DNA from 4 places in the Pedobacter sp. NJ-S-72 genome. Region 1 is predicted to be linked to each of the others. Evidence: riboswitches for the same ligand, from Rfam matches in the RefSeq annotation. Region 1 holds a riboswitch; each other region holds the start of a gene.
The links. A riboswitch is a leader RNA that binds a small molecule or an ion and turns the genes downstream of it on or off. The one in region 1 is predicted to bind S-adenosylmethionine.

Region 1 (8,070 bases):
AAGTTTTATTTGTTGATTACGATCACAATTTCGCAATCATCGAGTTTATCGGCGAATGGAATGATGCGATAGGAAATGATATCATGCTTTTAAAACGCGAGATACTGGAGCTGATGATTGACGAAGGAATCAATAAGTTCATCCTGATCGGAGAAAACATCCTTAATTTTCATGCTTCAGAGGATAGCTATTATGAAGAATGGTTTCAGGATGTGGAAGATGGATGGATCACCGGTGTAAATTTCAACCCCCATGTAATTGAAGAATTCAGAAGCAGCAACATCGATTACTATATTAATTTCGGTGGCGAACTTGACGAATTGGCATGGAGAACAGCCAAACCTCTTCAAATTTCCATAAAGTTGAAGAAATTCTGACAAAAAGACTAGGGGCATAGCTTTTGCTGATACAAATAGATTCGTATATTTAATTAAATTTTAAAATAACATGGATAACAATAATAATAATTGGTCACAACAATCAGTTTTTGTGGAAAACCAATCAGGAACTATTGCAAAGAAATTCTTTGCTAATGTGTTTTTATGGATGTTCGTAGCACTGGGTATATCTACATTTGCAGCTGTGTACATGGCCAATACCCCTGAAATGCTTCAATACCTTCTTAACCCGGAAACAGGTAAAATGTCAATTATAGGTTATGCAGTAATGTTTGCACCACTGGGACTAGTTCTTTTAATGAGTGCAGGACTGAGTAAACTATCCTATGGTGCTTTAGTGGGCGTATTTATTCTATATTCACTATTGACTGGTGTTAGTTTGAGTTTTATCCTGCTGATTTATACTACAACTTCAGTAGTAGCTTGTTTTGCTGCTGCCGCAGGGATATTTTGGCTTAATTAATGGCTATCCTGGGTTATACCACAAACACAGATTTAAGCAAATTCGGATCAATCTTAATGATTGGTGTAGTTGGTTTGGTTATCGCAAGCGTAATTAATATGTTCCTGAAAAGTTCAGGTTTTGACTATATCATGAGTTTCTTCGGTGTAGCGATTTTCACTGCATTAACTGCTTATGATGTTCAGAAATTAAAACGTATCGGTGCTGGTATCGAAGAAAACGGCGGTACTATGGCTGTTGATGACACTAAAAAATTAGCAATCATGGGTGCTTTATCCCTATATCTTGACTTCCTGAACATTTTCATCTTCTTATTGAGAATCTTCGGAGGAAGAAAATAAGGAAGAATAAAACTTTATAAAAAAGCTGGCTGGACTAAAATCCTTCCAGCTTTTTTTTATGAATTTAATATCCATTTCCCTTTTAGCTTACATTCTCAAAACCACAGAACATTGTTCCGTACCCACTGTACATTTGCCTGATTTTTGCAATTTTATATGCTTTAAACTCTATTTTCTTGGAAATGATTTTTCTTTGTTGCATTTTTGTAGCCAGCTTATAAAGAAAGACGGAGGGATTAGACCCGACGAAGTCTTAGCAACCTGTGCTTACAAGGTGCTACATTCTACTCGAGCAGCTTCGGTTGTTCTTGAAAGATAAGTTAATTCGATCCGACACCGGATTTCTGATTAGGCCTGTTTATATAAAATTTTTCTGTGTTCGATTATTGCATTGCATTATAATTGCTTTAATACGGAAAAATGGCTATCCATCAATACAGATAATGAGCATAAGAGAAGAGCTTGCAAAACGAATACTAATCATCGATGGTGCTATGGGCACCATGATCCAGCGCTATATCCTGACTGAAGAAGATTTCAGAGGAGCGCGGTTCGCAGATCACCCATGCGATGTAAAAGGTAACAATGACCTGCTGAATATTACACGCCCCGATATTATTAAGGCCATACACACCGAATATCTCAAAGCAGGTACTGATATTATTGAAACCAACACTTTTAGTACGCAACGGATCTCCCTTGCGGATTATAAGATGGAGGAGCTCGATTATGAAATGAGCTTTGAAGGGGCTAAAATTGCTAAAGAAGCAGTAAATGAGTTCATGGCAGCCAATCCAGACCGGATCTGTTTTGTAGCCGGAGCCGTTGGGCCAACCAACCGTACCCTATCTATTTCACCAGACGTAAATGATCCGGGATACCGGGCTTTAACCTTTGATGAATTGGTTGATGCCTATTATGAACAAGTCAGAGGTCTGGTTGACGGCGGTTCTGATGTGCTGTTAATTGAGACTATTTTTGATACACTAAATGCTAAAGCAGCAATTTTTGCGATCAAAAGATATGAAGAAGTCATTGACCGAAAAATCGAAATTATGATTTCCGGAACAATTACAGACGCTTCAGGCAGAACCCTGTCCGGTCAGACTGTAGAAGCTTTCCTGAACTCAATTATTCATGCAAACCCTTTAAGCATTGGCTTTAAACTGTGCCCTTGGCGCAAAAGACATGAGACCCCATATTGAAGAACTGGCTGCAAAAGCACCATGTTATGTATCTGCTTATCCAAACGCGGGATTACCAAATGAATTTGGTGCTTACGATGAGATGCCAAGTGAAACAGCCTCGATGGTTGGAGATTTTATTCAGAACGGCTTCGTCAATATTGTGGGTGGTTGTTGTGGCACCACGCCAGAGCATATCGCTGCTATTGCCGCAAAAGCTAAAAACATTACTCCAAGACAAATACCAGAAATACCTCGTTACCTACGTTTAAGCGGATTAGAACCCGTAACCATTACGCCCGACAGCATGTTTGTCAACATTGGTGAAAGAACCAATATCACGGGCTCCCCAAAATTCTCTAAGTTAATTTTAAGTGGTGACTATGAAGCTGCCCTGACCGTTGCCAGACAACAGGTAGAAGGTGGTGCGCAGGTTATTGACGTCAACATGGATGAAGGGATGCTTGATTCGAAGCCGCAATGACTAAATTCCTTAATCTTATTGCTTCAGAACCGGATATTTCTAAACTGCCAATCATGGTCGATTCCTCTAAGTGGAGTGTGATTGAAAATGGCCTAAAATGTTTACAGGGAAAAGGCATCGTCAACTCTATTTCATTAAAAGAAGGAGAAGATAAATTCCGTGAAAGTGCCCGTAAGATTATGAATTACGGTGCCGCTATCGTTGTGATGGCTTTCGATGAAAATGGACAGGCCGACAACTTTGAACGCAGAAAAGAAATCTGTAAACGTTCCTATGATATATTAGTAGACGAAATAGGTTTTCCAGCAGAAGATATCATTTTTGACCCGAATATCTTAACTGTAGCTACAGGACTGGAAGAACATAATAATTATGCTGTCGATTTTATCAATGCAGCACGCTGGATCAAAGAAAACCTGCCTTATGCCAAAGTAAGCGGTGGTGTATCCAATATATCTTTCTCTTTCAGAGGAAATAATACAGTACGTGAGGCCATGCATTCTGCCTTTCTTTTCCATGCGATTAAAGCTGGTCTGGATATGGGGATTGTGAATGCCGGGATGCTTGAAGTATATGAAGCTATTCCTGCAGAACTGCTGGAACGTGTAGAAGATGTGTTATTAAACCGTCGCGATGATGCCACAGAACGTCTGGTAGACTTTGCAGAAACTGTAAAGTCTAAAGGAAAAGAGCTGGTTAAGGATGAAGAGTGGAGAAAAGCGCCAGTAGAATCCCGTCTCTCCCACTCTTTGGTGAAAGGAATTATTGAATACCTGGATGCCGACGTAGAAGAAGCAAGACAACAATATGACCGCCCTATTCACGTAATTGAAGGTCCTTTGATGGACGGAATGAATATAGTAGGTGATTTATTCGGAGCAGGAAAAATGTTCCTTCCCCAGGTTGTAAAATCTGCCAGGGTAATGAAAAAAGCGGTGGCTTATCTCCTTCCGTTTATCGAACAGGAAAAACTGGATAACCCCGATGGGTAACCAAAGTTCATCAGCCGGAAGGATATTACTGGCCACTGTAAAAGGTGACGTACATGATATTGGTAAAAACATTGTAGGAGTAGTTCTTGCCTGTAATAACTTTGAGATCGTTGATATGGGTGTGATGGTTCCCGCTCAGGAGATCATTAAAAAAGCAAAAGAGATCAATGCCGATATTATTGGATTAAGTGGATTAATCACCCCATCACTGGATGAGATGGTACATTTTGCCAAAGAAATGGAACGTGAAGGTTTTACTGTACCCCTGCTTATTGGTGGTGCAACCACTTCCAGAATTCACGCTGCTGTGAAAATAGCGCCTAATTATTCAGGGCCAGCTATCCATGTACTGGATGCTTCCAGAAGTGTAACCGTATGCAGTACACTGATGAACGAAGAAACGCGCGGTGGCTATATTGATAATATCAAACAGGAATATGATAAAGCCCGTGAAGCGCATTTAAATAAACGTAATGATAAACGTTTTAAGTCCATCGCGGAAGCAAGGACGGATAAATTTGCCATTGACCCTGCCCTTGTTGCTCCGGCACCTAAGTTTACAGGAACCAAAACGTTCGAGGATTATCCACTGGAAACCCTTGTCCCTTATATTGACTGGACTCCTTTTTTCCATACCTGGGAATTAAGAGGCAGTTACCCTAAAATATTCAATGATAAATCAGTCGGCGTAGAAGCAAAAAAACTATACGATGATGCACGTGTCTTATTGCAAAAGATTGTTGACGAGAAACTGTTAACTGCTAAAGCAGTTATCGGGTTCTGGCCTGCACATGCCAAAGGCGATGATATTATATTGGATGTAGACGATAAACCAGTAACGATCCATACGCTGCGTCAGCAAGCGGAGAAAGTTGCCGGAGAACCTTATTATGCTTTATCAGATTTTGTTGCGACCAAAGAAGATGGAGTTCAGGATTATTTTGGTGGTTTTGCAGTCACTACTGGTATTGGCTGTGATGAAATGGTTGCAGAGTTTGAAGCCAACTATGATGATTACAACAGTATCATGGCAAAAGCATTAGCTGACAGACTTGCCGAAGCATTTGCTGAACACTTACATGAGTTAGTTCGTAAAGATTACTGGGGTTATGCAGAAGATGAGCATCTGACCAATGAAGATCTGATTAAAGAAGAATACGCAGGTATTCGTCCGGCACCAGGTTATCCGGCATGTCCGGATCATACGGAAAAAGAAACGCTGTTTGACTTATTGGGAGCAGAACAAAAGATAGGCCTTCGCCTGACAGAAAGTTTTGCCATGTACCCTACCGCAGCTGTAAGCGGGTTCTATTTCTCACATCCTCAATCAAGATATTTCGGCCTGGGAAAAATAACCAAAGACCAGGTAGAAGAATACGCAGTCAGAAAAAACAGGTCTCTTGAAGATACAGAAAGATGGCTTAGTCCGAATTTAGCTTATTAACCTCACAACAAAACTTAAATGAAGATCACCGAACACATAACCAACGCCAAGGTAAAACCTTGTTCTCTTTTGAGCTGCTGCCGCCAGTTAAGGGAAAAAGCATCACCGATATCTATGATGCAATTGATCCTTTAATGGAATTTAATCCCCCTTTTATTGATGTGACCTACCATAGAGAAGATTATATCTATAAACAACATGATAACGGTTTACTGGAAAAAGTTTCTTACCGTAAACGCCCCGGAACAGTAGCGATCTGTGCTGCAATTATGAACAAATACAAAGTAGATGCGGTGCCGCATTTAATTTGTGGTGGTTTTACCAGAGAAGAGACCGAAAATGCATTGATTGACCTTCAGTTCTTAGGCATCGACAATGTCCTTGTTTTACGCGGAGATGCAAGACATGCAGACTCAACCTTTATACCTACACCAGGCGGACATGCTTATGCAACTGATTTATTAGGTCAGGTAAATGATATGAATAACGGGAAGTATTTGTTTGAAGATCATTCGGCCTTTCAAACTGATTTCTGTATTGGCGTAGCCGTTACCCCGGAAAAGCATTTTGAAGCACCAAACCTTAAAACAGATTTTAAATATCTGAAACAAAAAGTAGATATGGGTGCAGAGTTTATCGTTACACAAATGTTCTTCGATAATGCAAAATATTGTGATTTTGTTGCCCAATGCAGATCAAATGGGATAAATGTCCCCATTATTCCCGGTCTTAAACCCATCACTTCCTCTAAACAACTGATCAGTTTACCAAAAATATTTCATATCGACCTGCCCGAAGATCTGACAGAAGCGGTGCAGGAATGTAAAAATGAGAAGGATGTAAAAGAGGTAGGAATAGAATGGATGATACAGCAGTGCAAAGAGTTAATCAAAGTTGGTGCTCCGGTACTGCACTTTTATACCATGAGTAATCCCGAACCAACTAAAAGAATTGCCCGCGCAGTTTTCTAATTTATTGGTCAGATTACGCTCCTGAATAATATTTGGCAGATTCTTTGTATATTTCGTTCTCTACAAAGAACGATATGAGAAGGACGACATTGATAGTACTTACAGTTATTGGCACTTTAACTTCCTGTAATGCTTTAAAGAATACAGTAGAAGCGAGTTCAGATTTATCCAAACTTGGAGGGAGCTGGGAGCTGAATTATATTTCAGGTCCGAGGATAGCTTTTAATGGCCTGTACCCTGGTCAAAAACCAACATTAGTTTTTGACCTTGCTGATAAAAAAGTAAGTGGAAACAGCAGTTGTAATTCGTTCTCAGGAAAATTGAATGCAGATGACACCTCAATCAACTTCAATCAGCCAATGGCGGTCACAAAAATGGCCTGTCCTGGCGAAGGAGAGACGGTTTTCTTTGAAACACTAAAGAAAGTGAATAAATACTCCATTAAAGGAGATACTATTTTGAATTTCATGATGGGCGACATCGCCATTATGAGATTCAAAAAAATCAAATAAAAAAAGAGCCTGTATCATTAATCAAAAATGATACGGGCTTCTTTTTTTATTTGGATATACAGTGTGTCCGAAAAGAGTGGACCAACTAATTTTCAGCTCTGGTTTGCTGTTAATAAAAATGTCTTAAAAGCATTAAAATCGACTTTCATCGCTGTAGCTTTTTTTTTTCTTTCTTTTTCAGCTCATTAACCTGTTCAGGAATCCTGATCTGTGCGGCAAGCTCTGCAGGAAATATATCAGGAAACTTACAGGGATGTGCGGTGGATAAAAACACAAAAGTATCCTCGGCTGAGGGATGCTGTTTCTGATATTCCTGTACTGCCAACCATGCGATTGCGGTATGCGGACAAGCCACATAGTTATATTGCTGGTAAATAGCTGCAATTGCCTGAACAGTCTGATCATCAGAATAGCGGTAGCTTTTAACCATTTCCTTCACACTTTCACGCTGTTCGTTAAATAAGGCCATAATCCTTACCCAATTACTTGGTGCACCCACATCCATTGCATTCGCATAAGTCTGTACAGAGGGTCTTGTTTCATAAACACCTGTTTCCAAAAAGCGGGGAACAGTATCATTTGCATTCGTCGCAGCAATAAACTGCTTAACTGGCAATCCCATCTTATAAGCTAATAAACCTGCAGCAATATTACCAAAATTTCCACTTGGCACAGCAAACACAACTTCTCTTTTCCCTTCTCTGAATAATTGGGCAAGCGCATTAAAATAGTAGAAAGTTTGCGGGATCAAACGTGCAATATTAATTGAATTGGCCGAAGTAAGTCTCATTTTACTGTTCAGTTCATCATCAGCAAATGCCTGTTTCACCAGATGCTGACAATCATCAAAAGTACCGTCAATTTCTATAGCCCGGATATTCTGACCATTACTGCATAACTGCAATTCCTGAATTTCACTAACTTTTCCCTTAGGGTACAGGATGGTCACCCTGGTATTCGGTACACCCAAAAAACCAAGAGCTACAGCACCGCCAGTATCTCCCGAAGTTGCGACCAAAACATCAAGCAATTGCTCATTATCTTTTAGAAAATAAGCCATAACCCTGCTCATGAACCTGGCACCGAAATCTTTAAATGCTAATGAAGGCCCATGAAATAATTCCAGCACATAGGTCTGGTCATTTAAAGGATGCAGTGGCGCTTCAAAATTTATTGCATCATCAATAATTACCTTGAGATCACCTGCCGGGATATCGTCATTTAAAAGTATCGAAGCTACTTTATAAGCTATTTCAGGCAGGGTATACTGATCCAGATGCT
Region 2 (8,070 bases), 2.5 Mb from region 1:
GATGGATTTATAACTCAGTTTCCCTGTTAAGCACCATTGGTAATTTTACGAAGGATTTCTACCGCACGGTTCATTTCAGTTTCTTTTAAAGAAGCGAAACCAAAGCGTATTCCATTGTGTTTTTGATCAGTTCCTTCATAATAAGCTGCTCCGGCAATCAATAAGCCAGAAGAACGCGCTTTTGAGATGATATCTCCTAAAGGATAGTCCGCCCTAAATTTCAGCCAGAGTGCTAATCCACCCTGCGGTTTGGTAAAATCTACGCATGAGAAAGCTGATCAGCAATGATCTTTGCAGTCTGATCACAACGCTCACTGTATATTTTTTTAGATTTTTTGATATGTCTGCCTAGTTCTCCACTATTTATAATAGCTGATAGTGCTTCTTCCATCAGGGTATCCCCTCTTAAATCAATCAGCCTCTTTAAATTGGTGGCCTGAATAATAAAGTTAGCAGCGCCTATTAAATAACCAACTCTACAGGACGGTGCCAAAAGTTTGGTGAAAGAACCAATATAGAGCACATTACTATCATGATCTGAGCTTGCCAGAGGAAGAACCGGGCTATTGCTATAATGAAAATCATAATCGTAGTCATCTTCTATAACCGGCAACTGATATGATTTAATCAATTCAAGCAATTTAGTCCTTCGGGACTGGCTCATTGTTACGGTTGTAGGATGGTGATGATGAGGAATAACATAAAGCAAACTGATTTTGAAGCTTTTTAAAGCGTTCTCCACTGCTTCAATATCCATTCCTTCTGATCAACCGGAATACGGATAAGGTTGGCACCCATTTGCCTAAAGACCTCATCAGCGATATAATAACCTGGATCGCTGACCAATACATTGTCACCGGGTTTAAGGATCATAGATGCTGCAAGATAGATAGCCATTTGCGCTCCTCTGGTAATCAGCAGATTATCAGTTGATATATTCAGGCCTCTTGAATCATTCAGAAAATTAACAGTTGAATTCTTTAATGCAGGCGTACCACCAAAATCTTTAAGTGACATTAACCTTTTTATTTTGGGCCCCTGAAGCAGCTTTCTGTATTCTTTAAACATACTATCAAATGGAGCAAGATCAGCATCAGGGAAACCATCATTCACCACTATTGATGAAGGTTTTAACAGGAAACTATTGACTGCCGGGCCGGGTATATTTTGTTTAAAACTGAATTTCGCAGGACTGGAGTAAGTATGGTTTTTACCACCTTCCTGAAAGGATCTTGGTTTGATCAATGGCAAATTAAGTGCTACCCTGATTCCAATTCTGGGTAAGGTTTCGATCCAATCCTGTGTGATTAGTTCCTCATAAGCAGCCACAATTGTATTGCGGTGTTTGTCAAGTAAAGAAGCCATTTCCCTGGTACTGGGTAAAAATGTTCCAGGTTGTAATACCCCATCATTAATCAAAACAATAAGACAATCAGATATTTGTCTATATACAGCTACAGGACTACTTTCGTCAATTACAATGAGGGTTTTAAAAGGGAGCATCTATTTTACACATTATAAAAACCACTGGTACGGGGCTTAAGAACTAAAGATACGCTATTTACTTATGCTGTTAAATTGTAATAGCTTAATAAACTGGTTCCTATTCTGGACTATTTCATTATACTAATCTGGTACATGAAACCAGTAAAATCATATGATAATTTTGGACTATCAAATCAATCAATATGAAAAACGAATTTTCGATACCTCAACTGTTTTTACGGTTGGCTCTGGGCATAGGTTATATCTTTCCCCGTTTTAGATCGTCTGGGAATTTTAGGCCCGGCTGGTACAAATAATATAGCCTGGGGCAACTGGGAAAACTTCATCGGTTATACCAATACCCTGCTCCCATTTTTAGGCAAGCCTGCCGCTGGAATTATGGGGCTGATTGCAACCCTTGCAGAAGGAATTTTTGCTATTCTGTTAATCACGGGATATAAAACAAGATTGGCAGCACAAGGCAGCTTTCTGCTTACCCTGACTTTTGGATTCTGCATGGCTGTTTTTATAGGAATAAAAGCACCATTTAATTACTCAGTTTTTGCGGATAGCGCTGCAAGTCTTTTACTGGCCTGTATTCCTGTCTATAAATGGAGTTTGGATAATCATCTTTCCTTAGAAACCTTATAACAAATCAATTGCATCTCTATAAAAATCAAAATATACAATGGAAATATTAATATTAAAACCAACGGATGATCTGTCCAGATTCTGGAACATATTGAGCACCTTTCGCACTAATTTAGTTATTGATATATACTTATCAGCAACGATTGTCAGAAATGATAGAAGATGGCTTTCATTTAATCTATATCATAGATAATGGAGAGATTGCAGGCTTTGCCGGATATCGCTATATACATAAGCTTTTAGCAGGGAAAACTATCTACATCGATGACCTGTTTACACTTCCCCAATATCGCGGTAAAGGTTACGCAGGTGCTTTACTCAATTATATCCATAAAGAAGCAGAAGCTACAGGAATGAATAAAGTTGAACTGGATAGCGGCCCGACCAGAAATGATGCACACCGGTTATATTTAAATAGTAAATATAACATTTCCAGTATGCACTTTTCCCGTCTGGTTTCTTCCTGATCTAGCCACAGCTGGCTCTTCCTGACCTAACCTTTTTCAATTAATACCTTACCCCAGTCATTTAAAGACCACAAAATAACTACAAGTTTCTCCCCAATTTCAGTCAAAGAATACTCGACTCTGGGGGGAAGCTCATTAAAGACTTCTTTACTTAGGATCCCCATCTTTTTCCATCTCCTTAAGCTGCTGGTTTAATACCCTTCTGTCAACTTTTGCAATCCCCCGTAAGAATTCACTTGGACGCTTTTTTCCTTCATTTATCTGCCAGACGATTGGAATCTTCCATTTTCCACTAATTGAATTTACCGCAACTTCTAATGGGCAAATTTTATTTTCTACTGCTATCTCTTTGACTTTCATATAAATGACATTTTTGCCACTATGGGATAAAAATATGCGGTATTGTGACTCCGGATATCTTTATAAACCTTTGCAAAATAGATAAAATAAACAGCGCTGAAAAATCAAACAGATGATTGTGGCTGATGAAAATAATGACAACATATTATGGAAAGAGTTAAACGTAAAGGAGCGAGATCAACAAAAGATATTCCAGCAGTTATTTTAGAACAGCTAAATTCAGGATTGATAGAGAGCGCAAATTTAGTTGAATGGCTTGCAGTTGATCAAAAACTATTGCTAAAAAACTTCCTTAATCAAACGGAAAGACAATCATACCACGAACCTATTATTCAAGATATCAGTCGCTTAAAAAAGCAGACTGTCAATACCATTAATGAGGCCATTGGCACAGGCCTTTTAAAACAGGCAGTCATTTATAAAGATAAAGAGATATTATCCCTGATGACCATTCACACTGCCGATCTGGTACGTTGCTGGGCAACTTATATGATTGGTAAGAATCCGGATTTATCTATTGTACAAATGCTTGATGCCATTCAGCATTTTGCTGCCGACAAGCATTTTGGCGTAAGGGAAATATGCTGGTTAGCGTTAAGACAGGCTATTTCTGGAAATCTGGCCGAAAGTCTTCAGATTCTTTCAGAATGGGTGAACAATCCTGATGAAAACATAAGACGGTTTGCCAGTGAAGCCACACGTCCCAGAGGAGTCTGGTGTAATCATATTGAACATTTAAAAGATAATCCCGAAACTGCCCTGATTATTTTAGAAAAGCTAAAATCAGATCCGTCAAAGTATGTACAGGACAGCGTTGGAAACTGGTTAAATGACGCAAGTAAAACCCGGCCCGCTTTTGTTATAAATATTTGCGCCAATTGGGAAAAAAAAAGCAGCACAAAAGAAACAGCTTACATCATAAAAAGAGCATTAAGAACAGTTAATAAATGAAATTTCATGATAAGTTATTACTTAGTTAATCTTCTGTGGACTTACTAAATAAAAAATATAATATCTTGCAATAACAACTTGTCACTCCTTGACGGAAACAAAAACGATGTTTACTGAATATTATATTAAAAAATATCACCATGCAAAAAATAGATTATAAAGCTATAGAAAACGAACTGCTTGAATTTACAAAGAATGAAGTACTTAAATTTTTAGCAGAACATCCAGACAAGGTGTTTTACGCTTTCGCTTTTGACTGCAATGCAGAATATGCAGAAGTAAATTTATGCTTTAACACTGAAGAAGCATTTTCTGCAACTTTAGCTGATTATCAAAACGGGAAGTATAAAGATTCATATCAATCTGAGGATGAGGTTTATGATTTAAGATATAGTATTGGTGATTGGGAATACCAATGTTTTTCAACAAAATACGTTCTCTCTGAAGAGGAGTTATTTGGTGAGGAAGATGAAGAAAATGAACCAGATAATGAAATTGCAGAAACCCTTTTGCTTCTTTTTTCTAAGACATTAATAGAATTTATAAAAACAGAAGAATTCAATAAAATACCTAAAACAGATGGTTTTAAAGTGTTCTGTGTAGACCATGACGAAGATCTCGAAGAGGCAGAATTAAGATTGAGCAATTTACTTTAAATAAAGTATACTAATTTAGTAGTGTTTATTTATCTTTGTAACTCAATCAGTCTTAAACCTATATTATGAAGAGAAAATCTATACTACTAGTCGGAACCCTGCTCCCATTTGCTGTCATGGCGCAGCAACCATTTAGCTTAAAAGGAGAAGTAAAAGGTCTGCTCCCGGGAGTTAAAGTCTTCCTGAGCTATAATGCAGACGGAAAAAGCATTCTGGATTCTGCTACAGCACAAAAAGGAGTGTTTGCTTTCAACGGGAAAATCAAAGACCCGGTTAGAAGTACTTTATTTAAAAAATCAGGTGTTAAAGGAACCAAAAATGATGCACTCTCCTTTTATCTGGAGCCAGCTAATATTACCATAACCTCCACCGACTCACTAAAAAAAGCTACAGTTACCGGTTCTTTGATAAACAATGATAATGATAAGCTTAAAACGATCTCAAAGCCTGTTCAGGATCAGCTTGCACTACTAAGCGCAGAATATTATAAGTTCACCCCCGAGCAGAAAAATGATAAAGCTTTCCTGGATAGTTTTTATAAACGTCATGATTCTATTTCAGAAGGCCTGACTCCTATTTACCTTGATTTTGCACGTAAAAACACAGATTCTTACATCAGTTTGGTAGTTCTGTCTCAACTGGCTACAGATGAAAAAGTGCAATCAGAAGCAGAACAGCTATACAATGGACTATCTCCCCAAGGTTCGTGAAACCAGTACAGGAAAAAATATTGCCGGTTTCTTTGATGCCGCAAAAAAAACAAAAGTAGGTTTACAAGCTATAGATTTTACACAGAACGATGTAAATGATAAGCCGGTAAAACTATCAGACTTTAAAGGAAAATATGTTTTAGTTGATTTCTGGGCATCATGGTGTGGCCCTTGCAGAAAAGAGAATCCTAATGTAGTTGTTGCCTACAACAAGTACAAAGACAAAGGATTTACAGTATTAGGAGTTTCTTTGGATCAGCCCGGCAAAAAAGATGCATGGTTAAAAGCAATCGCAGACGACAAACTTACCTGGACACATGTTTCAGATTTAAAATTCTGGGATAATGCAGCAGCAAAATTATACGGGATCAGATCTATACCAGCTAACTTCCTGATTGACCCTTCCGGAAAAATTATTGCCAAAGGTTTAAGAGAAGAAGATCTTCAGAATAAGCTGGCAGAAATCTTTGATGTAAAATCCAAATAGGCCTCTCTCGCTCTCTGATCGCAGTTTAATGCGAGGAAACAACCTCGGAAATATAGACGAACGACAGAGAGAAAATAAAAGTATACTAAATTAGTAGTTTTTATTATTTATGACTACTTTTGTCTTATAATCAGTTCTTACAATTACAATTCTTATCAAGAAAGACGGAGGGAAAGGCCCATCGATGTCTTAGCAACCTGTTCCTTACAAGGTGCTAATTCCTTATTACGTAAGTAATAAAGATAAGTATGAATTATTCAATTGACGAAGCATTCATTCCATCCCGATTCAGCTATAAAGCCAGACGGCTTTCTTAGAGAAAAGAACGATAATTAACGAGATATAAAATTAACAGATTTATTCTTTTTAGGAAAGGAGCATACTATGCAATAAATTACAATTCTTAAAATTTCAAATGACAAACCTTAAAATAATAAGGAGCGGTTAGAGCCCGCTCCTTATTGAGATATAACGGTTATCCAACACAAATGCGAATTAATTAATGTTTTAAACCACTCAAACAAATATAATGAAAATAACAATTACCTACCCCGTGCCCACAGATATCCTCAATCGTATATCAAATCCTAGCTGTTAGGAGATAGCAGATAATCAATATCCTTCACGATTTTATTAACGAGTTATTTAGATTTCTAAACTGACCTAAACAACCTATACCCAAAATTTCACGAAAATCAACAATGAGAAAGACTTTACTCAAACTCTTTATATTCTTGTTTGTGCTTGCTATATCAAATATGGCTCAGGCACAGCAAGAAAAAAAAAACAATTTCCGGAACAATAACCTCTACCGAAGATGGTTTACCCCTGCCTGGGGTAAGTGTAAAATTGAAAAATACCAATCTGGGTGCCGTAACAGGTGCAAATGGGAAATTCTCATTCACCATTAAAAGCTCAGGATCAGAAGATATTCTGATTGTCAGTTTCATCGGCTTCAAAAAGTATGAACATAAACTCAATGGAAAAACGACAGTAGCAATAGCCCTTACCCCTGACGATAACAACTTAAATGAAGTAGTGGTTTCAGCGGGTGGTATCCTTCGTAAACCAAAAGAACAAGGTTATACCGCAACTAGATTAACCTCCGAAGAACTTTCCAAAGGTAAGTCTCCAACAATCTCAGGAGGCCTGGTAGGTAAAATTGCCGGATTACAGGCAAATGCTATTTCCAGCGGAGTTAACCCTAACTACAGGCTTGTATTAAGAGGTAACCGCTCACTTACAGGAGATAACACAGCTTTGGTTGTCGTTGATAACGTAGTTGTTCCCAGCACAATATTAGACAACCTGAACCCCGAAGATATAGAAGAAATCTCTGTACTAAATGGGGCAGCCGGCGCTACATTATACGGTTCAGAGGCATCTAACGGAGTTTTACTGGTCACTACAAAAAAAGGTAAAAACGGGAAACCGACTGTTCGTTTTTCAAATACCACGACTTTAGAAAAAGTAAGTTTCTTTCCTAAACTCCAAACCAGGTTCGGTGCCGGATCTACATCCGATGGACAGGTTTTCAGCCCTACTGAGAATCAGCAATTCGGGCCTGCATTTGATGGCAGTTTAAGGCCGCTTGGATTTCCATTAGCTAATGGAGAACAACAGCAAGCTGTCTATTCGCCAAGATCAGACCGGAATGATTTCTGGGAAACAGGAATAAGTAACCAGTCTGACTTCTCTGTTTCCTCAGGAGATGATAAATCAACAACCTATGTTGCAGGGCAATACCTGAATGGCAAAGGAACCACACCTGGTGATAAATACACCAGAACTTCTGTCCGGTTTAACGGAACCCGAAAGATTCTTCCATCACTGAATATAGACTACTCTGCTAACTATATAGAAAACAACTATGATATTACAAGCGCAACCGATGCAGTCTATGCAGATCTGATCAATGTTCCTGCAAACATTCCCATCTTAGAATATAAAGATTGGAAAAACGGCAAATATTCAAGCCTTGATGGTTTCTATAGTCCATTTTTTGGAAGTCCTTACTGGGATGCTGCCAACAACCGCCGAAAATCCAAAAACTCTTATCTGACAGGAAAGTTAGAAGTAAAATGGACTCCGCTCCCATGGTTAAACTTCACTTACAGATCCGGTTTATCTAACCGCTACTATACTCAAAAAACAAGTGTAGCAGCAGGTATCTACTCTGATTATTCACAATCTTTAGGCAAAAGTAATTTCGCAGGCAGTGTTTCTGACGATGCAAATCAAACATCCAGATTTAGCAATGACTTCCTGATCAACATCAAAAAGGATCTCAAAGACTTCTCTCT
Region 3 (8,070 bases), 1.1 Mb from region 1:
AGGATAGATAAATCTTACAGGTATCTTACCGTTTAGTGAACCAGCTATTGCTGGTGTCAATATTGGATAATCAAGTCTTCTCCATTCGGCAAAGGCTTCTAAACCCTGACCAAATAAGGCTATCCATTTTTGGTTCCCAATTGATTTCTTATAATTTGAAGCATCATACTGAACATCTGGTCTTGCCTGATAAGTTGCAATGTCTGCCGTAGAAATACCATACTGTAACAAGGAAGCTTCTACTGCCTGGTTATAAAGTGTTGAAGCATCTTCGTTTGTAAACCCTCTGGCCGCAGCTTCTGCACGATCAAATAATATTTCTGCATAGCTGATGATTACGGCAGGTGCAGTAGGGGCAATAAAATAAGCACCTGGTTTTGAAGTACTGGTTAATCCAAGAGCAGAAGCATCACCAGGCAGTAATCCGTTAGGTACACCAGTATAAAGCTGTGTTTTAACTGCTTTACTTGCGTATACCGGGAGACGTGGATCACTTAAAGCAGTAAGCTGGTCTACAACTGTTTTACTGATCCGGTAATCGTCACGGGTGTCAAAGAGATTGCTGATCGGATTTTGGTTAGGAGAAGCCTTATAGTTCAGCTGTGCATTTTCAGCATTTGAGCTGATATAAGTGCCACCCTCGGTTTGTATAGCAGTAATAACCTGTTTTGCAAGTTCTGGTTCACGATCTGCAATCCGCAGTGCGATTCTTAAACGTAAAGAGTTTGCGAACTTTTTCCATGAGGCAATTGAGTTTGCATAAATTACATCACCCAAAATCGGTTTCCCGGCTGGATCTAAATTGGCTTGTGCAGTTTTCAGATCGTTTAATATGCCCAGGTATACATCCCTTTGGGCATCATACTTAGGTGTCAGATACTGACTGATGTCACCAGCCTGTGAATAAGGAACATCACCGTAAGCATCGGTTTCCAACGCGAAGATCCATGATCTGAGCACAAGTGCAACCCCTTTGTAATTTGTGTTTCCCTGGCCGTCTGCCAGTTTAATCAGCTGATTCAGGTTGACAACTCCCAGACGGTACCCTGATGTCCATAGTTCCTGAAAAGCTGTATTACTAAAGATATATCTGTCTGGGTCTGTATATTGGATTTTAGCCCAGTGCTGTACAAAAAGTAAACTTGAGTTCATATTATTGGTCGTGCCCCAATAAGTATCAGAAGTGTTCTTAATTGCCGCTGTTAGCAGAAATTCTGGTTGTGCTGTTTGTGAGGCATTTGGATCTACATTTGTTTCGTCCAATGCCTTTTTGCAGGATGTAGCTGTAATAAGTAACAATCCTGACAGTAATAGAGGTATATATTTTGTTTTCATGGAAATTAGAATTTGAAATTAAGATTGAAACCAATAGTACGGACAGTAGGTAAACCAAGATCTTCCAGACCTTGTCCGTTACCTGTGTTAAAAGCGGACTCGGGATCGATGTTAGGAACATTCTTATGCAGGATAAATAGATTTCTGCCTACCGCAGAAATAGTGGCACTTTGCAAGCCTATAGATTTTATCCATTGAGATGGAAGGGTATAGCCTAATTTTATTTCTCTCAGTTTAATATAGGTTGCACTGTAAACTGACGCTTCATCTATATTATTGAATGATTTATAATACTGACTGGCTGGTATGATTGTATTGTTCGCTGTGCCATCTGCTAAGAATCCTTTAAAAATCATTCCGTCGTCATATATGGTTGCACCTGCGGGGGTACCCGCACCAGCTTGTATCGCCTTTCCGGTAGAATTGATATAATAACTTATTCCACCATTTTCAGTCCCACGTCCTGGAAGGGTAGAAGCTAATACTCCTGTGTAGGTTCCTGTACTGTTGGTCCCTGAGTAAATCTGTCCACCAATGTGTGCGTCAACCAATACACTTAAACTGATGTTTTTGTAAGTGAAGCTATTGGTAACACCACCTAACCAGTTTGGTGTGTATTTTCCAAGAATCTTTTTAGAGGCGCTTGCCTGTGGTGTGCCGTCTGCTCCAACAATAATATCTCCGGTTGCGTTTCTTTCATAAGCAGTGCCGAAAATTGTTCCGTTGGCTGGCTGTCCAACAGTAGCCAGTATCTGAACTGATCCGTCTGATCCCAGCTGATAACTTTTTAAGTCCTGATAAAGGTCTTTTACTTTACTGCGGTTCATCGAGTAATTTACATTGATATCCCAGGTAAAGTTTTTTGTTTTAACGGGTGTAATTCCTAATTGCGCTTCGATTCCTTTATTATTAATTGTCCCGCCGTTAACCAGCTTTTTAAGGAAACCCGTAGTCGGACTAACATCCAGACTTAAAATTTGGTTAAAACTGTTTGTGTTGTACACACTGAAGTCAAAGCGTAACCTGTTTTTAAAAAAGCCCAGTTCAAAACCTGCTTCTGTCGAGTTGGTCGTTTCTGGTTTCAAATTGGGGTTCAGATCTGTATCGCTAAGGTTTTGCTGTGGATTACTGTCAAATGGTGCAGTAAATGAATAATTGTTATATAATTGGTATGGGCCAGCATCTTTACCAACCTTAGACCACCCGCCGCGAAGTTTTGCGAAATTAAGGACATCATCGTTCTTAATGTCAAATGCTTCGGTAAGGATTAAACTTGCATTTACTGAAGGATAGAAATAAGAGCGGTTTTGAGGAGGCAAAGTAGATGACCAGTCATTACGTGCAGTTAAGTTTAAGTAAGCGTAGTTTCTAAAGCCTAGCTGTGCAGAGCCAAATGTACTGTATACACGTTGTTTGGTGTAAACATTAGAAGAAATAAGCGGATCACGCGAGTTGCTTAAAGTATAAAGATTATTAATGGCCAGCTTGGGTGCTTTCTGGTCATTATTTTCAAAAGTAGTTGTACGTATATTTCCTCCTAATAAAAGGTCAAGGTTAAAATCTGAGTTCAGTTTTTTATTAAAATCCAATCTTCCTTCGGTATTGTTTTCGCTGAAGGTATAGGCATCTTCTTCATAAGAACCAAATGGGGTGCCATTTGTTCCATAGGCGATTTTGATTTTTCTGCGGTCTGTATAATAATCGTTTCCTGTTCTGAAGTTTGCAGATAAACCATCTATTTTTTTTTATAATTTAATTCCGCGCTTCCAATCAGCCTGTTACGGACCTGGCCAACTGTGTTCTCGTAAGCAACAAAATATGGATTGCTATAATAGCTGTTATTCCAGTTGATATTATTTCCAAAGGCATCTTTATAGGTTTTTAACTTGTCTACGTCAACCTGACGACCGAACCAGGTAAACTGCAACATTGTACTGCTTGCTCTTTTTCCACCTGAACCAGGCAGGTTAGCAGCACTGCTGTTTACATAATTTACTAAGGCATTGAAAGTTAATTTTGGCGTTATTTTATAGGTTGCATTTAGGAGGAAGGAGTTTTTTTTGATTGTGATGAATTTGGAATAACACCTGTTTGATCCAGATTGTTGTAGGAGAAACGTAAATCATATTTATCTCCTGATCCTGAAATAGCGATGCCATTATTAAGGGTACGACCCGTATTAAAGAAATCGCGTACATTACTTGGATGTGCGATAAATGGAACTGGTGTGCCATTAGAGAAAAAATTGCGGAATTAAACGTCCATCTAATCTTGGTCCCCAGCTTTCATCTACACCATCATTAATGCCTCCGCCTTTACCATCTACATAACTGAATTGCCCGTTAGCACCCTGTCCGTATGAATTCTGGTACGATGGGATGGTTAATAAAGTTGAAAATGTAGCATTTGAATTTACACTTATCCCCAATCCCTGTGCATTTTTACCTTTCTTAGTTGTAATCAATACGACACCAGCAGCAGCTCTGGACCCATAAAGGGCAGCCGCATTAGGCCCTTTTAGGACACTCATAGATTCAATATCTTCAGAATTGATATCTGAAATTGTATTGGCAAAATCGCGTGATCCACCTGTGCCTAAATTTTGTGCATTATCTACTGGTACCCCGTCAATAACAAATAATGGCTGATTATAACCTGATATGGAAGTTTCTCCTCTGATGATGATCCTGGATGAACCCATATCGCCCTGACTATTGGTTACCTGTACACCGGCTACCCTTACCTGATAAAGCATTGATCAGATTCGTTTCTTTTGCCTCAGATAAATCCTTTGATTTTAGCTCCTGTACTGAATAACCCAGTGATTTCTTTTCTTTAGGGATGTTCAAAGCAGTAACAACAACTTCACTTAAGGCGTTTGAAGATTCTTCCAGCTGAACAGCAAACGAAGTTGCTGTTGTTATTTTAAGCTCCTGATTGCTATAACCAATGGATACGATTCTTAGTATATCGTTTGGTTTAGCGGTGATACTGAATTTACCGTTGCCATCTGTCTGGGTACCGATATTTGTTCCTTTAACGGTAACACTTACCCCAGGGATAGGTTGCCCGTTAGATTTCTCTGTGACCACTCCAGAGATTTTTGAGGATTGTGCCGCAGCAGTCTGTACGATTAGAAAGGATAGTATTATCCCAAATAAGTATTTGTAAGTTTTATACATATCTAATTGAATAGCGGAATCATGTTCCGGATTTAAAAAATGGTGTGTTATTTTAAGATCGCTGATCAGCTGATCAGCGATTATTTGTTATGCGTTAACAACAGCAGGTTTTCTGCATATAGCTGTAAGACTGCATATATAGAAGATGTATTGGAGCAGAGCTGCTCTTAAAATGGGTGTGTAATTGTGTTTTCATCGAATTATATAATTGTTGTGTTTATTTCATCTGTATTTATGATCCGGATATCCCCTGAAGGTTTTTAATCCCAGAAATGATTAAGGAAACAGATGACAGTAAACCAAATTATTATATGATTATAGCTGTCACTTATCTTTTCCGCTTCATGTGGATAGGAGTTAGCACCTTTTACGTTATATTGTATAGGTTGCTAAGACTTCATAGGGCCTTTCCCTCGGTCTTTCTGGATAAGTAAAAATCAATGAACATTTTAAATCTTTGGCAAATATATAAATAAACTACTAAATCTATAGTATTTATTTTGTTAATGATGTTTTCTGAGATTTGGCAGACAAATGCTAAGGGATATTTTAGAGCAGATTTACAAATTATGAGGTAGTTCAACTAAAATGCACGAATGTTTGTAAGAAATAGTAGTATTTCTCTTTAAAGTGACATAATGTGAAATTGTTGACTATTTAAAGAAGGGCAATTCTCTAATTATTGCGTTTTTCATATATTATTTGATGTTTTTTAGTGAAAAATGTAATTTTTAATAAGTAATCGGGGTTTTTTTTTGTACTACATATGTAACTTTTGTGTTAAAATAATTTTAAATTTTTTTTTTTTGACTGCTAAATTATTTTACCTTACGGACGAATCACTATTAAAACCTAAATTTTTTATGAAAAAAAAAAGACTACTATTTTTCTGTGTCTTTTTGCTGTTTGCTATACAAGTAAACGCGCAAGATAAGACAGTAACGGGGACTATAACCTCAAAGTCCGATGGAATGCCACTTCCAGGTGTTACCATCCGTGTTAAAGGAGCGAAACAAGGAGCAATGAGCTCTACAAATGGAAAGTTCTCCATGTCTGTTCCAAAAGAGTCAACTACTATTGATATCAGTTACATTGGGTATGTTGCTCAAAGTATAACCATTCCGGGGTCTAATATTGTAAATGTTTCTTTATCTGAAGATTCAAAGCAACTGGAACAGGTTGTGGTTACAGCAATGGGTATTTCCCGGAAAAAGAATGAGCTGCCATTTGCTGCTCAGGAATTGAAAGCTGAGGAAATTACCAGAACAAGAGATATTAACCTTGTAAACTCATTAGGTGGTAAAGTTGCTGGTTTAGATGTTAAACGTAGCAATGCCATGGGTGGATCAACAAATATTGTTATCCGTGGTGCCAAATCCATTACTGGTAATAACCAGGCGTTATTCGTAATTGATGGTGTTCCCGTGTCAAATGCAAGTTCCAACACTGCCGATCAGAATTCGGGCCGTGCTGGTTATGATTATGGTAATGCAGCATCAGATATCAATCCTGATGACGTAGCTTCAATGACTGTCCTGAAAGGTGCAGCTGCTACAGCACTATACGGATCCAGAGCTGCAATGCCAATGGTGTAGTTATCATCACCACAAAGAAAGGAAGCAAAAATTCAACCAATATTACTGTAAACAGTGGTGTGACTTTCGGAAAAATCGATAAATCTACATTTCCAAAATATCAGACAGAATATGGTCAGGGATATGGCTCTCCGGCTACAGATGGAGACGGTAATGTTGTTCCAACACCAGGTTTCTGGTACAGGGACGTTTTTGGTACAGGTAAAGTAATGACTCCTCAGTTTAGTGCTGATGCTTCTTACGGTCCTAAATTTGATCCGGGCCTGTTGATTTATCAATGGGAATCATTGGATCCTTATTCTCCAAAGTACAAAACAGCTACACCATGGGTAGCGGGTGCTAATGACCCTTCAACTTTTTTCCAGACCGCTGTTACCTCTAACCAGAGTGTGAGCATTGATGGAGGTGGTGAGAAAGGTACCTTTAAAATTGGTTACACCCGTAACGATGAAAGAGGAATCCTGCCTAACAGTAAGATCACTAAGAACCTGTTTAACTTCGGTAGTACTTATGAAATTACAAAAAATCTTACCGTTAATGCTTCTGCAAATTACTCTAAAGTAGATGGTTTAGGCCGTTATGGTACTGGTTATACCGGGTTAAATCCTATGCAGGGTTTCCGTCAGTGGTGGAACGTAGCTGCTGATATCAAGGACCTGAAAACTGCGTATGAGAGAAACAATAAAAATATTAGCTGGAACTGGTCAGATGCAACTGGAAAAGGTCCTATCTATGCAGATAACCCTTATTTTAACCGTTATCAAAACGTTGCAGGCGATACAAGGGATCACTACTTCGGTAACGCTGGTCTGAATTATAAAGTAAATGACTGGTTTGATGTTATTGGCCGCGTATCTTTTGACGGGACTTCCAGCATGCAGGAAGAACATATTGCTATTGGTAGTACACAACTTCCTCTTTATTCACGTACTAACGGAACATTTGCAGAAACCAACTTTGACCTGTTGATGAACTTAAACAGAAAAATTTCTGAAAATATTTCATTCAAAGGTTTATTGGGTGCCAACTTACGCCGCAGTAAATTAACAAGCATTACGGCTAAAACGAATGGAGGTCTGGTTGTTCCAAACCTTTACTCTTTATCTAATTCAGTGAGTCCGATTGAAGCTCCTCTGGAGTTATTGGAAAGAAGAGCTGTAGATGGTTATTTTGCGAGTACTACATTCGGCTTTAAAGATCTGTTCTTTTTAGATGCAACAATCCGCAGAGATCAGTCTACAACTTTACCTACTAATAAAAATTCTTTCTGGTACCCATCAGTAGCAGGAAGTTATGTTTTCTCTAATTCATTGAAAGATCTGACCTGGTTATCTTATGGTAAGGTGAGATTAAACTATGCTGAAGTTGGTAATGATGCACCTCCTTTAAGTATTTTTGATACTTATTCTAAACCAACCGGATTTGGTACTATTCCACTTTTTGCTGTGGCGGATACAAAAAATAACGGGGAGTTAAAACCTGAGCGTACTAAAAGTATAGAGGCGGGTCTGGAAACGGCATTCCTGAAAAACCGTTTAGGATTTGAGCTGACTTTCTACAAAACAAATACTGTAGATCAGATTACACCGGTTCAGGTATCTTCTTCAACTGGTTATCTGAGAAAATTTGTGAACGCTGGTGAGGTACAGAATAAAGGGATGGAGGTATCTGCATTCTTTATTCCAGTAAAAACAAGAGATTTCTCATGGACATTGAACTTGAACTGGTCAATGAACCGCAGTAAAGTTGTTTCTCTTTTTGAGGGGGTATCTAACATACCTATTAACTATGCTTCTGCAACTGGTGCTACTACGCTATCAGGTTCTGTTACCTATAATGCCGCAGTTGGAGAGCCATACGGTATAATCCGCGGAACAAATTATATTTATAAGGACGGTAAACCTGTTGTGAATGCCAATGGATACTATGCAGCTACATCAAGTGCATCAGAAATTATT
Region 4 (8,070 bases), 2.8 Mb from region 1:
GTATACAGCCCCTAAGTAGTTATTAGATTTCTGGCTGATAATATTATCATTATAAGCCACTCCGGGTGTAACCAGTTCGGTCACCCCGCGTTTAACAATAGTTTTAGTCGTTTTAGGATCTTCCAGCTGATCGCAAATTGCAACACGCTGCCCTGCACGGACTAATTTTGAGAGGTAGGTATCCAATGAATGATGAGGAAAACCTGCCAGCTCTATATATGCTGCTGCACCATTCGCCCTCCTGGTCAGTACTATACCAAGTATCTGAGAGGTTTTAATGGCATCCTCGCCAAAAGTCTCATAAAAATCCCCAACCCTAAACAATAATAATGCATCAGGATACTTTGCCTTGATCGCACTGTGCTGCTGCATTAATGGTGTTTCTTTCGTCTTATCTTTAGCCAAAATATATGTTACGTTACAAAAATGTAAATATACTATCTAAGGATTAGCTTTAGGTTTTTTTTTGAAAAAATAAGGCGTAAGAATTACAACATTTTTCACCTACAACTGTTCTATATAGGATAAAAACAGGGATAGAGCCTCTCTTTTCTGAGCTGTAAGTTCAAAATCCAGCTTGTGCATCAGGTAATCGTCCAGATCAAAAATCGGGTTCACCGGAAGGGTTTTGAGCAATTCTTTTCGCGCTGCTAAACCAGTTTTCAAAGCCACATTGAACTCATTTATAAACTCTTCAGGAATAACTTTATTAGCTACCCATGCTGCATATACAAAAGGAAGCCCGGTGAAATTCATCCACTCCTCTCCCATGTCATAAGCAAAGGCATAATCATCTTTTTTGCCAAACGTCCTGTCGCCAATTAAAACTATTGCGTCGGTAATTGCATTCAAATCAGTCGTACAAATTACCTCTTGTTTAAAATGAAACTTTAACAATACGCGTGCTAAATTATTCGATGTTCTCGAATGACTGTCTAAACGTAAGGTCTTAATTTCGTTTACAGGGACATTGCTGAAAATGAATACTGAATTTACAGCACCTACCGAACCAATGCAATAATCAGAGATAATGTTTGCATTCGGTACATGCGGAATTGCCGCTACCGGGATTAAACCTACATCTACTGTACCGTCAATTAATTTGGCGGCGCAATCCGAAGGGATATCTAAACTTAAATCTATTTGATTGATTAATCCGGAATGATTGATCCCGTAAATAAAAGGCTTGGTATTGGTATAGGCAACAGCAGAAATTCTGATCTTATTCAATGTTATGCGTTTAAATGGTCGGTATTGTTTTGGGCGATAATTGTGAAAGTATCACCTGTCAGATTAAGTCTGTAAAGACCAGTATTCTGATGAGGAAAATCATACATGGCTGATAATGGTTTATTATTAGTCAGCAAACACATTAATAAACGTAATGAACGTCCATGCATACAGATCAGTATCAATTTTTCAGCAGTCCTGCTTTTAATAACTTCAACAATTCCGTTTAATCTGACAGCTACATCTGCCGGACTTTCGCCACCTGCAAAATGCGCATCATAATCACCCGACTGCCACTTCTCTGTGATATCTTTAAAAGCACCAATAACCAGTTCGCTGGTATGCTGACCTTCAAATTCGCCCCAGGCCAGTTCATCAAGCTCTGTATGTTTTTCCCAGGGAATTCCTGCGTCAATAAACTGCTGAACAGTTTGTTGTGTCCTTTTGAGAACTGAGGTATAAACCTTTTCAAAAGGGATGTCTTTATATAATTGATAAAAAGCAGCGCCCTGAGCTCTTCCAGTATCGTTAAGATCACTGTCTATCCCTCTGCCCTGTATAATTCCTTGTTTATTCAAATCCGTCTCGCCATGACGAATGATATATATTTCCTTATCCATTAATTAATTAATAACCGGGAGCTTATAATACTGAGGTTTAGCCTCTTCTTCAAAAACAAAATCTGTGTAATCTGTCACTACATTATAAAAAGTATCTCTTTCTATTGGCTGACGGTTAACCTGTTTAATCAGGTTCGCAAGCTCGCGGGTACTCATTCCTGGCGTTTGCTCTTCAGCACCTGCCATAGAGTAGATTTTCGTCGTATCGTCGAGCGTACCATCAATATCATCAACTCCAAAGTTTAAAGAAAGCTGTGCTGTCTGACGGCTGATCATTGCCCAGTAGGCTTTGATATGATCAAAATTATCAAGGTAAATACGGGCTACGGCATAATTTCTTAAATCTTCAATCACAGAAACTTCCGGAACATGTTCCATCTGGTTATTCTGATTTCTGAATTTAAGTGGAATAAATGCCTGGAAACCGTTTGTTTTATCTTGTAACTGACGTAAACGCTCCATATGGTCTACCCTGTGCTTAAATTCTTCAATGTGACCATATAACATGGTAGCATTTGTTTTTAAGCCTAGTTTATGTGCCTGCTCATGAATATCAAGCCATTGTTCAGCAGTACATTTATCATTCGCTATTTTCTCTCTTACTTCCGGATGAAAAATTTCTGCTCCACCACCTGGCATAGAATCCAGTCCGGCTTCCTTAAAATATTTCAATCCATCATAATGACTTAATTTAGCCTTTTTGAAGATATAATAACATTCAACTGGTGTTAATGCTTTGATGTGTAACCTAGGGCGGTGTGCTTTTACTCTTTTAAAGAACTCAGCATAGAATTCAAGATTTTGTTTAGGTACTACCCCTCCTGTGACGTGAACTTCCGTTACCGGTTCATCATCATATTTTTTTTTTCAGGATATCCATCATCCCGTCAACACTCATTTCCCAACCGTCTTCTTTATTTTTAATCAGACGGGAATAAGAACAGAAATTGCAGGTATATATGCAAACATTAGTGGGTTCGATATGAAAATTCCGGTTGAAGTAAGTCTTGTCTCCGTGCTTCTGTTCTCTGATATAATTTGCCAAAACGCCCAAAAAACCCAGTTCGGCATGTTCATATAAGTAAACACCTTCATCGAAAGTGATCCTTTCTTTTTGCTGAACTTTTAATGCTATCCCTCTCAGTTCCTGAGATAAATCAGCATTGTCCAGTATAAAAGTAAGCTTTGCAGTCGTATCCATCTTTGATTGATTTATAGGTCAAAAGTAAGATAAAATCAACATAACAAGGCGTAACAATAATTTAAGGCTGTCAGTTTTGTGTCAAAGCTAAATATCAGGGTTATTTATCAGAGGTACTTAAGACCAGTTTATTTGTTCAGAATGTCTTTGATTTTCGGCAACATCAACTTAAACCATGCCGTGTATTGATCGGGCTGCAAAGCAACATCTTCTTCAATAGCATCCAGGCAGAGATATTTCCAGTCAGCTACTTCTTCCGGATTAGGTACAGGAGACTGATTTGTTGTACCAAAAAAAAAAAAATGATCCAATTCATGTTCTGTTAATCCATTCTCAAATTCAGCTTTATAAATAAAACTAAACTGATGTGATAAATCACAGGCAATATTCATTTCCTCCTTTAACCTTCGGTGTGCAGCATCGATCAGCACTTCCGCTGGCCTGGGATGAGAACAGCAGGTATTAGTCCATAACGAAGGAGTATGATATTTTCCGGTCGCGCGTTTTTGTAGCAGGAATTCATTTTTATCATTGAAAATAAAGACAGAAATTGCACGATGAAGTAAGCCCAGCTGATGTGCACTCAGTTTCTCCATAATACCTATTTCATTATCCTCCTTATCAACCAGCGACACGTATTCTATCATAACATCTATTTCAGCTGCAAAGATAAAAATTAAAAACAAGCTGCAGAACTTGATTATACATCATAAAAAAGCTGCCTCTTGTTTGGGAGAGGCAGCTCAGCTGGTGTTTGTTTGATGTAAAGTCTTATTTCATCGCTTTTGTAAAGTTCAATATAATATAAGCTGGATTTTTTCCATAATCAACAGGTGATTTTAATACCAGATTATCTCCTGTAGCCTGCGATAAAATCAGTCTGTAACCTTCAGTTACATTCTTAGCTTTATCTCCTTCATACAGTTTTTTGAATTGGAAAGTTTGATCTGCTGTACTCACTGACCAAAAAATGCTTTGTGTTTTTGTTGGACAATCAGCAGTTCCCGGAAGCAGGTATGATCCATTTCCGCTATTGGTTAATTTCCATGTACTACCAATAAAACATTTGTAAGAAGCTTCGTTAAAAAGAGATTTTACATTCATAGCTGGTACACCATCAAATGTAATGTCGTTTAACACCCAATTTCCAGACACATTTCCTCTTTTCAAGGTAGCACCTGCACCACCCTTAGGTGAACAGCCTTGTAAAACCATCAATGAACTACATAAAATGGCCGCTATAACTAATATTCTTTTCATATCTTGTATTTTCGAAAACAGCTTACATAAATCCTGCCAAAAAACGCCAAAAACCTAAATTCTATGCAGACAGAAACGATTGCTATACATGCCGGAAATCTAACCCACAGTGCCACAGGGGATGTAACCCCGCCAATTAGCCTCTCAACTACATTTTTCAGGGATGAAAATGGTAGCTACCCTGGCGGACATATGTATAGCCGTGTCAGCAACCCTAACCGTTCTGCACTGGAAAAAGTAATGGCTGATCTGGAAAAAGGTGCAGATGCATGTGCTTTTTCTTCTGGAAATACAGCCGGAATGACTGTTTTTCAGGCCTTACCTCCGGGTAGCCATATTATTGCACCTGATGATATGTACTGGGGTTTCAAAAAACAATTGCAGTCAATTTTTGAGGGAATACTGAGCATAGATTTTATTGATCTTACTGTGGTCAGTGAAATAGAAAAACATATCAAAAGCAACACAGTAATGATATGGGTTGAAACACCTTCTAATCCATTATTAAAGGTTACAGATTTATCTGCTGTTTCTGAAATAGCTAAAAAGCATCAATTAACCTTTGCCTGTGACAGTACTTTCGCTTCTCCTTGTTTCCAAAATCCTATTCTGCATGGCGCAGATCTTGTCATGCATTCTTCTACTAAATATATTGGCGGCCACAGTGATGTGCTGGGTGGTATTTTAGTCACTGCTGTTCAGGATGAATTATGGGAAAGAATCAGAAATATTCAGCAAACTGGCGGCGCGGTACCCTCTCCTTTTGATTGCTTCCTGTTATTAAGAAGTATCAAGACCTTACCATACAGAATGCGGGGACATGCAGCAAATGGTATGGCACTTGCAAAATATTTATCTGCACACTCAAAAGTAGAGGCTGTATTTTACCCCGGACTCCCTTCTCATCCTCAGCATGAAATCGCAAAAAAACAAATGGGTGGATTTTCCGGTATGTTATCTGTATTGGTCAGGGGGGATGCGAGAAAAGTAGTCAATAAGGTCAAACTATTTGCCCAGGCAACGAGCCTTGGTGGTGTAGAGAGTTTAATTGAACACCGCGCTTCGGTAGAAGGCCCGGACACTAAAACCCCACAGAATTTAATTCGGATATCTGTTGGACTAGAACATATTGATGACCTTATTGCTGATCTGGAGCAGGCTTTAGCCTAAAAAAACATGCTAAACCACATTTTAACAGGGTACAATATTCATTTTAAGTTACTTACAAACAGAATCTTAATTATTTTTCAGAATATTATTTTGAGATTAGAGACAAAAGCTCTACATTTGTAATTATATAGTGAAAGCTATTCAAGTCAACCCACAATCTGGGTTTGATTTATAAAGAAGTGGCGAGAGACAGGCTCCGTGACCCACTGGCAACCCTCCCAAATGGAGAAGGTGCCAATTCCTGACCAGTTAACATAGTGTTTTCTGGAAAGATAAATTAAGACAAAATGAAAACAAATCACCAACCATCACAATCAGGCGAACCTGTTTCTTACACGATTAAACACCTGCAAATTATTGCATGTATGTGTTGTTGCATCGGCTAACAACAACAATCTTCCACGTAAAATTAGTTTTATTTCAACCGGAAGGCCTTTTTTCAGAGGTATGCAATCCCTTATACGGATTTTGCAATAGCATAAAACCCCGTATCTGTCTATAAAGTCCATTTATCATCTTTAAATCAGCGAAATCATGTCAGCAAATTATAGATTCGAAACATTACAACTTCATGCAGGTCAGGAAATTGACCCAACAACTGGTTCAAGAGCCGTACCAATTTACCAAACTACTTCTTACGGATTTAAAAGTGCAGAACATGGCGCAAACCTGTTCGCTCTAAAAGAATTTGGCAATATTTATACCCGTTTAATGAACCCCACAACCGACGTTTTCGAGAAACGTGTAGCTGCACTGGAAGGTGGTGTTGCTGGTTTAGCGGTTGCTTCGGGACAGGCTGCTCAATTTATCGCATTAAATAATATACTGGAAGCAGGTGACAACTTTGTTTCTTCTCCTCATCTGTATGGTGGTAGCTATAACCAGTTTTTAAAGTTGCTTTCAAACGTTTAGGAATAGAAGTAAGATTTGCCGAAAGCGATGACACACAAGACTTTGAAGCCAAAATAGACAAAAACACCAAAGCGATTTACCTGGAGAGCATTGGAAATCCATCATTCAGTATCCCCGATTTTGAAAAACTGTCTTTAATCGCACAAAAATATGATCTGCCATTAATCGTTGACAATACTTTCGGTGCAGCAGGTTATTTATTCAAACCTCTTGAGCATGGCGCACATATAGTGGTTCAATCTGCAACTAAATGGATCGGCGGACATGGAACAAGTATTGGCGGAGTAATTATTGATGGCGGAAACTATAACTGGGGAAATGGTAAATTCAAACAGTTCACCTCCCCTTCTGAAGGTTACCATGGCCTTGTCTTTAATGATGTATTTGGTATTGGCAGTGATTTTGGAAATATCCAGTTTATTATCCGCGCCAGAGTAGAAGGGTTAAGAGATTTCGGCCCTGCCATCTCTCCTTTCAACTCCTTCCTGCTTATCCAGGGATTGGAAACTTTATCATTACGTGTACAAAGACACGTTGACAACACGCTTGCGCTGGCTACATGGCTTGAAAATCATGAGGCAGTCAAAAAGGTTTTTTATCCTGGTCTTGAAAGCAGCCCTTATCATCAAAATGCAAAGAAATATCTTAAAAATGGATTTGGCGCTGTGCTTTCATTTGAGTTACACGGGGGTAAAGAACAAGCCGTTCAATTTGTAAACGAACTTCAGCTGGTTAGTCACCTTGCCAATGTAGGTGACGCAAAAACATTAATTATACAACCTTCAGCAACTACGCATCAGCAATTAAGTGAAGAAGAACAGGCTGCTGCCGGTATCACTCCGCAATTATTAAGAGTATCTGTAGGAATTGAACATATCGACGATATTAAAGCAGACTTTGAACAGGCTTTTGAAAAATTATCATCCGGAAAATCGCTTTAAGAATAAAAACAGCTAGAAAAAAGAATGTCATCAACAACACACATATATAACCACCCAAAGCAATTTAAACTGGAAAACGGAAAGAAATTGCGTGGGTTACAAATTAGCTATCAGACTTTTGGAAAGCTAAATGCCAATAAAGATAATGTCATCTGGGCATGCCATGCTTTAACTGCAAATGCGGACGTATTAGATTGGTGGAAGGGTTTATTTGGAGAAAAAAACTTATTTAACCCCGAAGATCATTTCATTATCTGTGCAACTGTTATTGGTTCTCATTATGGCAGTACCAATCCACTGAGCATTAATCCGGTAACAGGAAATCCGTATTACTTGTCTTTCCCTGAGTTTACCATCAGAGACATGGTTCACGGACATCAGCTTCTTGCCGAACATCTGGAAATTCAAAAGATAAAAGTACTGATTGGAGGATCATTAGGCGGCCAGCAAGCTTCTGAATGGGCTATTATTGATGGAAGCAAAATCGAAAACCTGATCCTGGTAGCTACTAATGCTTTTCACTCCCCATGGGGAATTGCTTGCTTTTAATGAGAGTCAACGCCTTGCGATTACTGCTGACAGAAGTTTTTATGCGCAAAAACCTGATGGCGGAATTAAAGGGTTAAAAGTGGCAAGAAGTATCGCATTGCTTTCTTACCGTACTTATGAGGCTTATGGTGCCACTCAACTGGAAAGTGTAAATGATAAAACGGATGGCTTCCGCGCTTCTTCTTAC

Region 2: another riboswitch for S-adenosylmethionine. It lies ahead of ACWYN3_RS08235 (carboxypeptidase-like regulatory domain-containing protein); the one in region 1 lies ahead of metH (methionine synthase).
Region 3: another riboswitch for S-adenosylmethionine. It lies ahead of ACWYN3_RS31965 (carboxypeptidase-like regulatory domain-containing protein); the one in region 1 lies ahead of metH (methionine synthase).
Region 4: another riboswitch for S-adenosylmethionine. It lies ahead of ACWYN3_RS06155 (O-acetylhomoserine aminocarboxypropyltransferase/cysteine synthase family protein); the one in region 1 lies ahead of metH (methionine synthase).

What each region holds. Positions count from the first base shown of each region.
Region 1 covers NZ_CM132681.1:3,730,024-3,738,093, forward strand. Annotated here, with positions in the region: partial or broken gene ACWYN3_RS24835 (hypothetical protein) at 1-397, shown strand, start outside; gene ACWYN3_RS24840 (Bax inhibitor-1 family protein) at 448-861, shown strand; gene ACWYN3_RS24845 (Bax inhibitor-1/YccA family protein) at 861-1,202, shown strand; SAM riboswitch class I at 1,415-1,524, shown strand; partial or broken gene metH (methionine synthase) at 1,646-5,306, shown strand; partial or broken gene metF (methylenetetrahydrofolate reductase [NAD(P)H]) at 5,325-6,277, shown strand; gene ACWYN3_RS24860 (META domain-containing protein) at 6,352-6,789, shown strand; gene thrC (threonine synthase) at 6,935-8,070, opposite strand, start outside.
Region 2 covers NZ_CM132681.1:1,242,350-1,250,419, reverse strand. Annotated here, with positions in the region: gene ACWYN3_RS08285 (hypothetical protein) at 27-161, opposite strand; partial or broken gene ACWYN3_RS08280 (aminotransferase-like domain-containing protein) at 260-1,503, opposite strand; gene ACWYN3_RS08275 (DoxX family membrane protein) at 1,885-2,136, shown strand; gene ACWYN3_RS08270 (GNAT family N-acetyltransferase) at 2,280-2,603, shown strand; gene ACWYN3_RS08265 (winged helix-turn-helix transcriptional regulator) at 2,630-2,767, opposite strand; gene ACWYN3_RS08260 (winged helix-turn-helix transcriptional regulator) at 2,751-2,963, opposite strand; gene ACWYN3_RS08255 (DNA alkylation repair protein) at 3,111-3,914, shown strand; gene ACWYN3_RS08250 (DUF4303 domain-containing protein) at 4,055-4,570, shown strand; gene ACWYN3_RS08245 (DUF4369 domain-containing protein) at 4,636-5,280, shown strand; gene ACWYN3_RS08240 (peroxiredoxin family protein) at 5,255-5,767, shown strand; SAM riboswitch class I at 5,917-6,016, shown strand; gene ACWYN3_RS08235 (carboxypeptidase-like regulatory domain-containing protein) at 6,506-8,070, shown strand, end outside.
Region 3 covers NZ_CM132681.1:4,843,778-4,851,847, forward strand. Annotated here, with positions in the region: gene ACWYN3_RS31945 (SusD/RagB family nutrient-binding outer membrane lipoprotein) at 1-1,335, opposite strand, end outside; gene ACWYN3_RS31950 (TonB-dependent receptor domain-containing protein) at 1,341-3,074, opposite strand; gene ACWYN3_RS31955 (hypothetical protein) at 3,071-3,265, opposite strand; gene ACWYN3_RS31960 (TonB-dependent receptor plug domain-containing protein) at 3,569-4,090, opposite strand; gene ACWYN3_RS31965 (carboxypeptidase-like regulatory domain-containing protein) at 4,047-4,517, opposite strand; SAM riboswitch class I at 4,843-4,950, opposite strand; gene ACWYN3_RS31970 (carboxypeptidase-like regulatory domain-containing protein) at 5,381-6,112, shown strand; gene ACWYN3_RS31975 (outer membrane beta-barrel protein) at 6,172-8,070, shown strand, end outside.
Region 4 covers NZ_CM132681.1:937,953-946,022, reverse strand. Annotated here, with positions in the region: gene mutS (DNA mismatch repair protein MutS) at 1-405, opposite strand, end outside; gene ACWYN3_RS06185 (menaquinone biosynthetic enzyme MqnA/MqnD family protein) at 505-1,230, opposite strand; gene ACWYN3_RS06180 (histidine phosphatase family protein) at 1,233-1,850, opposite strand; partial or broken gene mqnE (aminofutalosine synthase MqnE) at 1,854-3,051, opposite strand; gene idi (isopentenyl-diphosphate Delta-isomerase) at 3,180-3,698, opposite strand; gene ACWYN3_RS06165 (hypothetical protein) at 3,823-4,311, opposite strand; gene ACWYN3_RS06160 (trans-sulfuration enzyme family protein) at 4,375-5,481, shown strand; SAM riboswitch class I at 5,648-5,760, shown strand; partial or broken gene ACWYN3_RS06155 (O-acetylhomoserine aminocarboxypropyltransferase/cysteine synthase family protein) at 6,016-7,334, shown strand; partial or broken gene ACWYN3_RS06150 (homoserine O-acetyltransferase family protein) at 7,359-8,070, shown strand, end outside.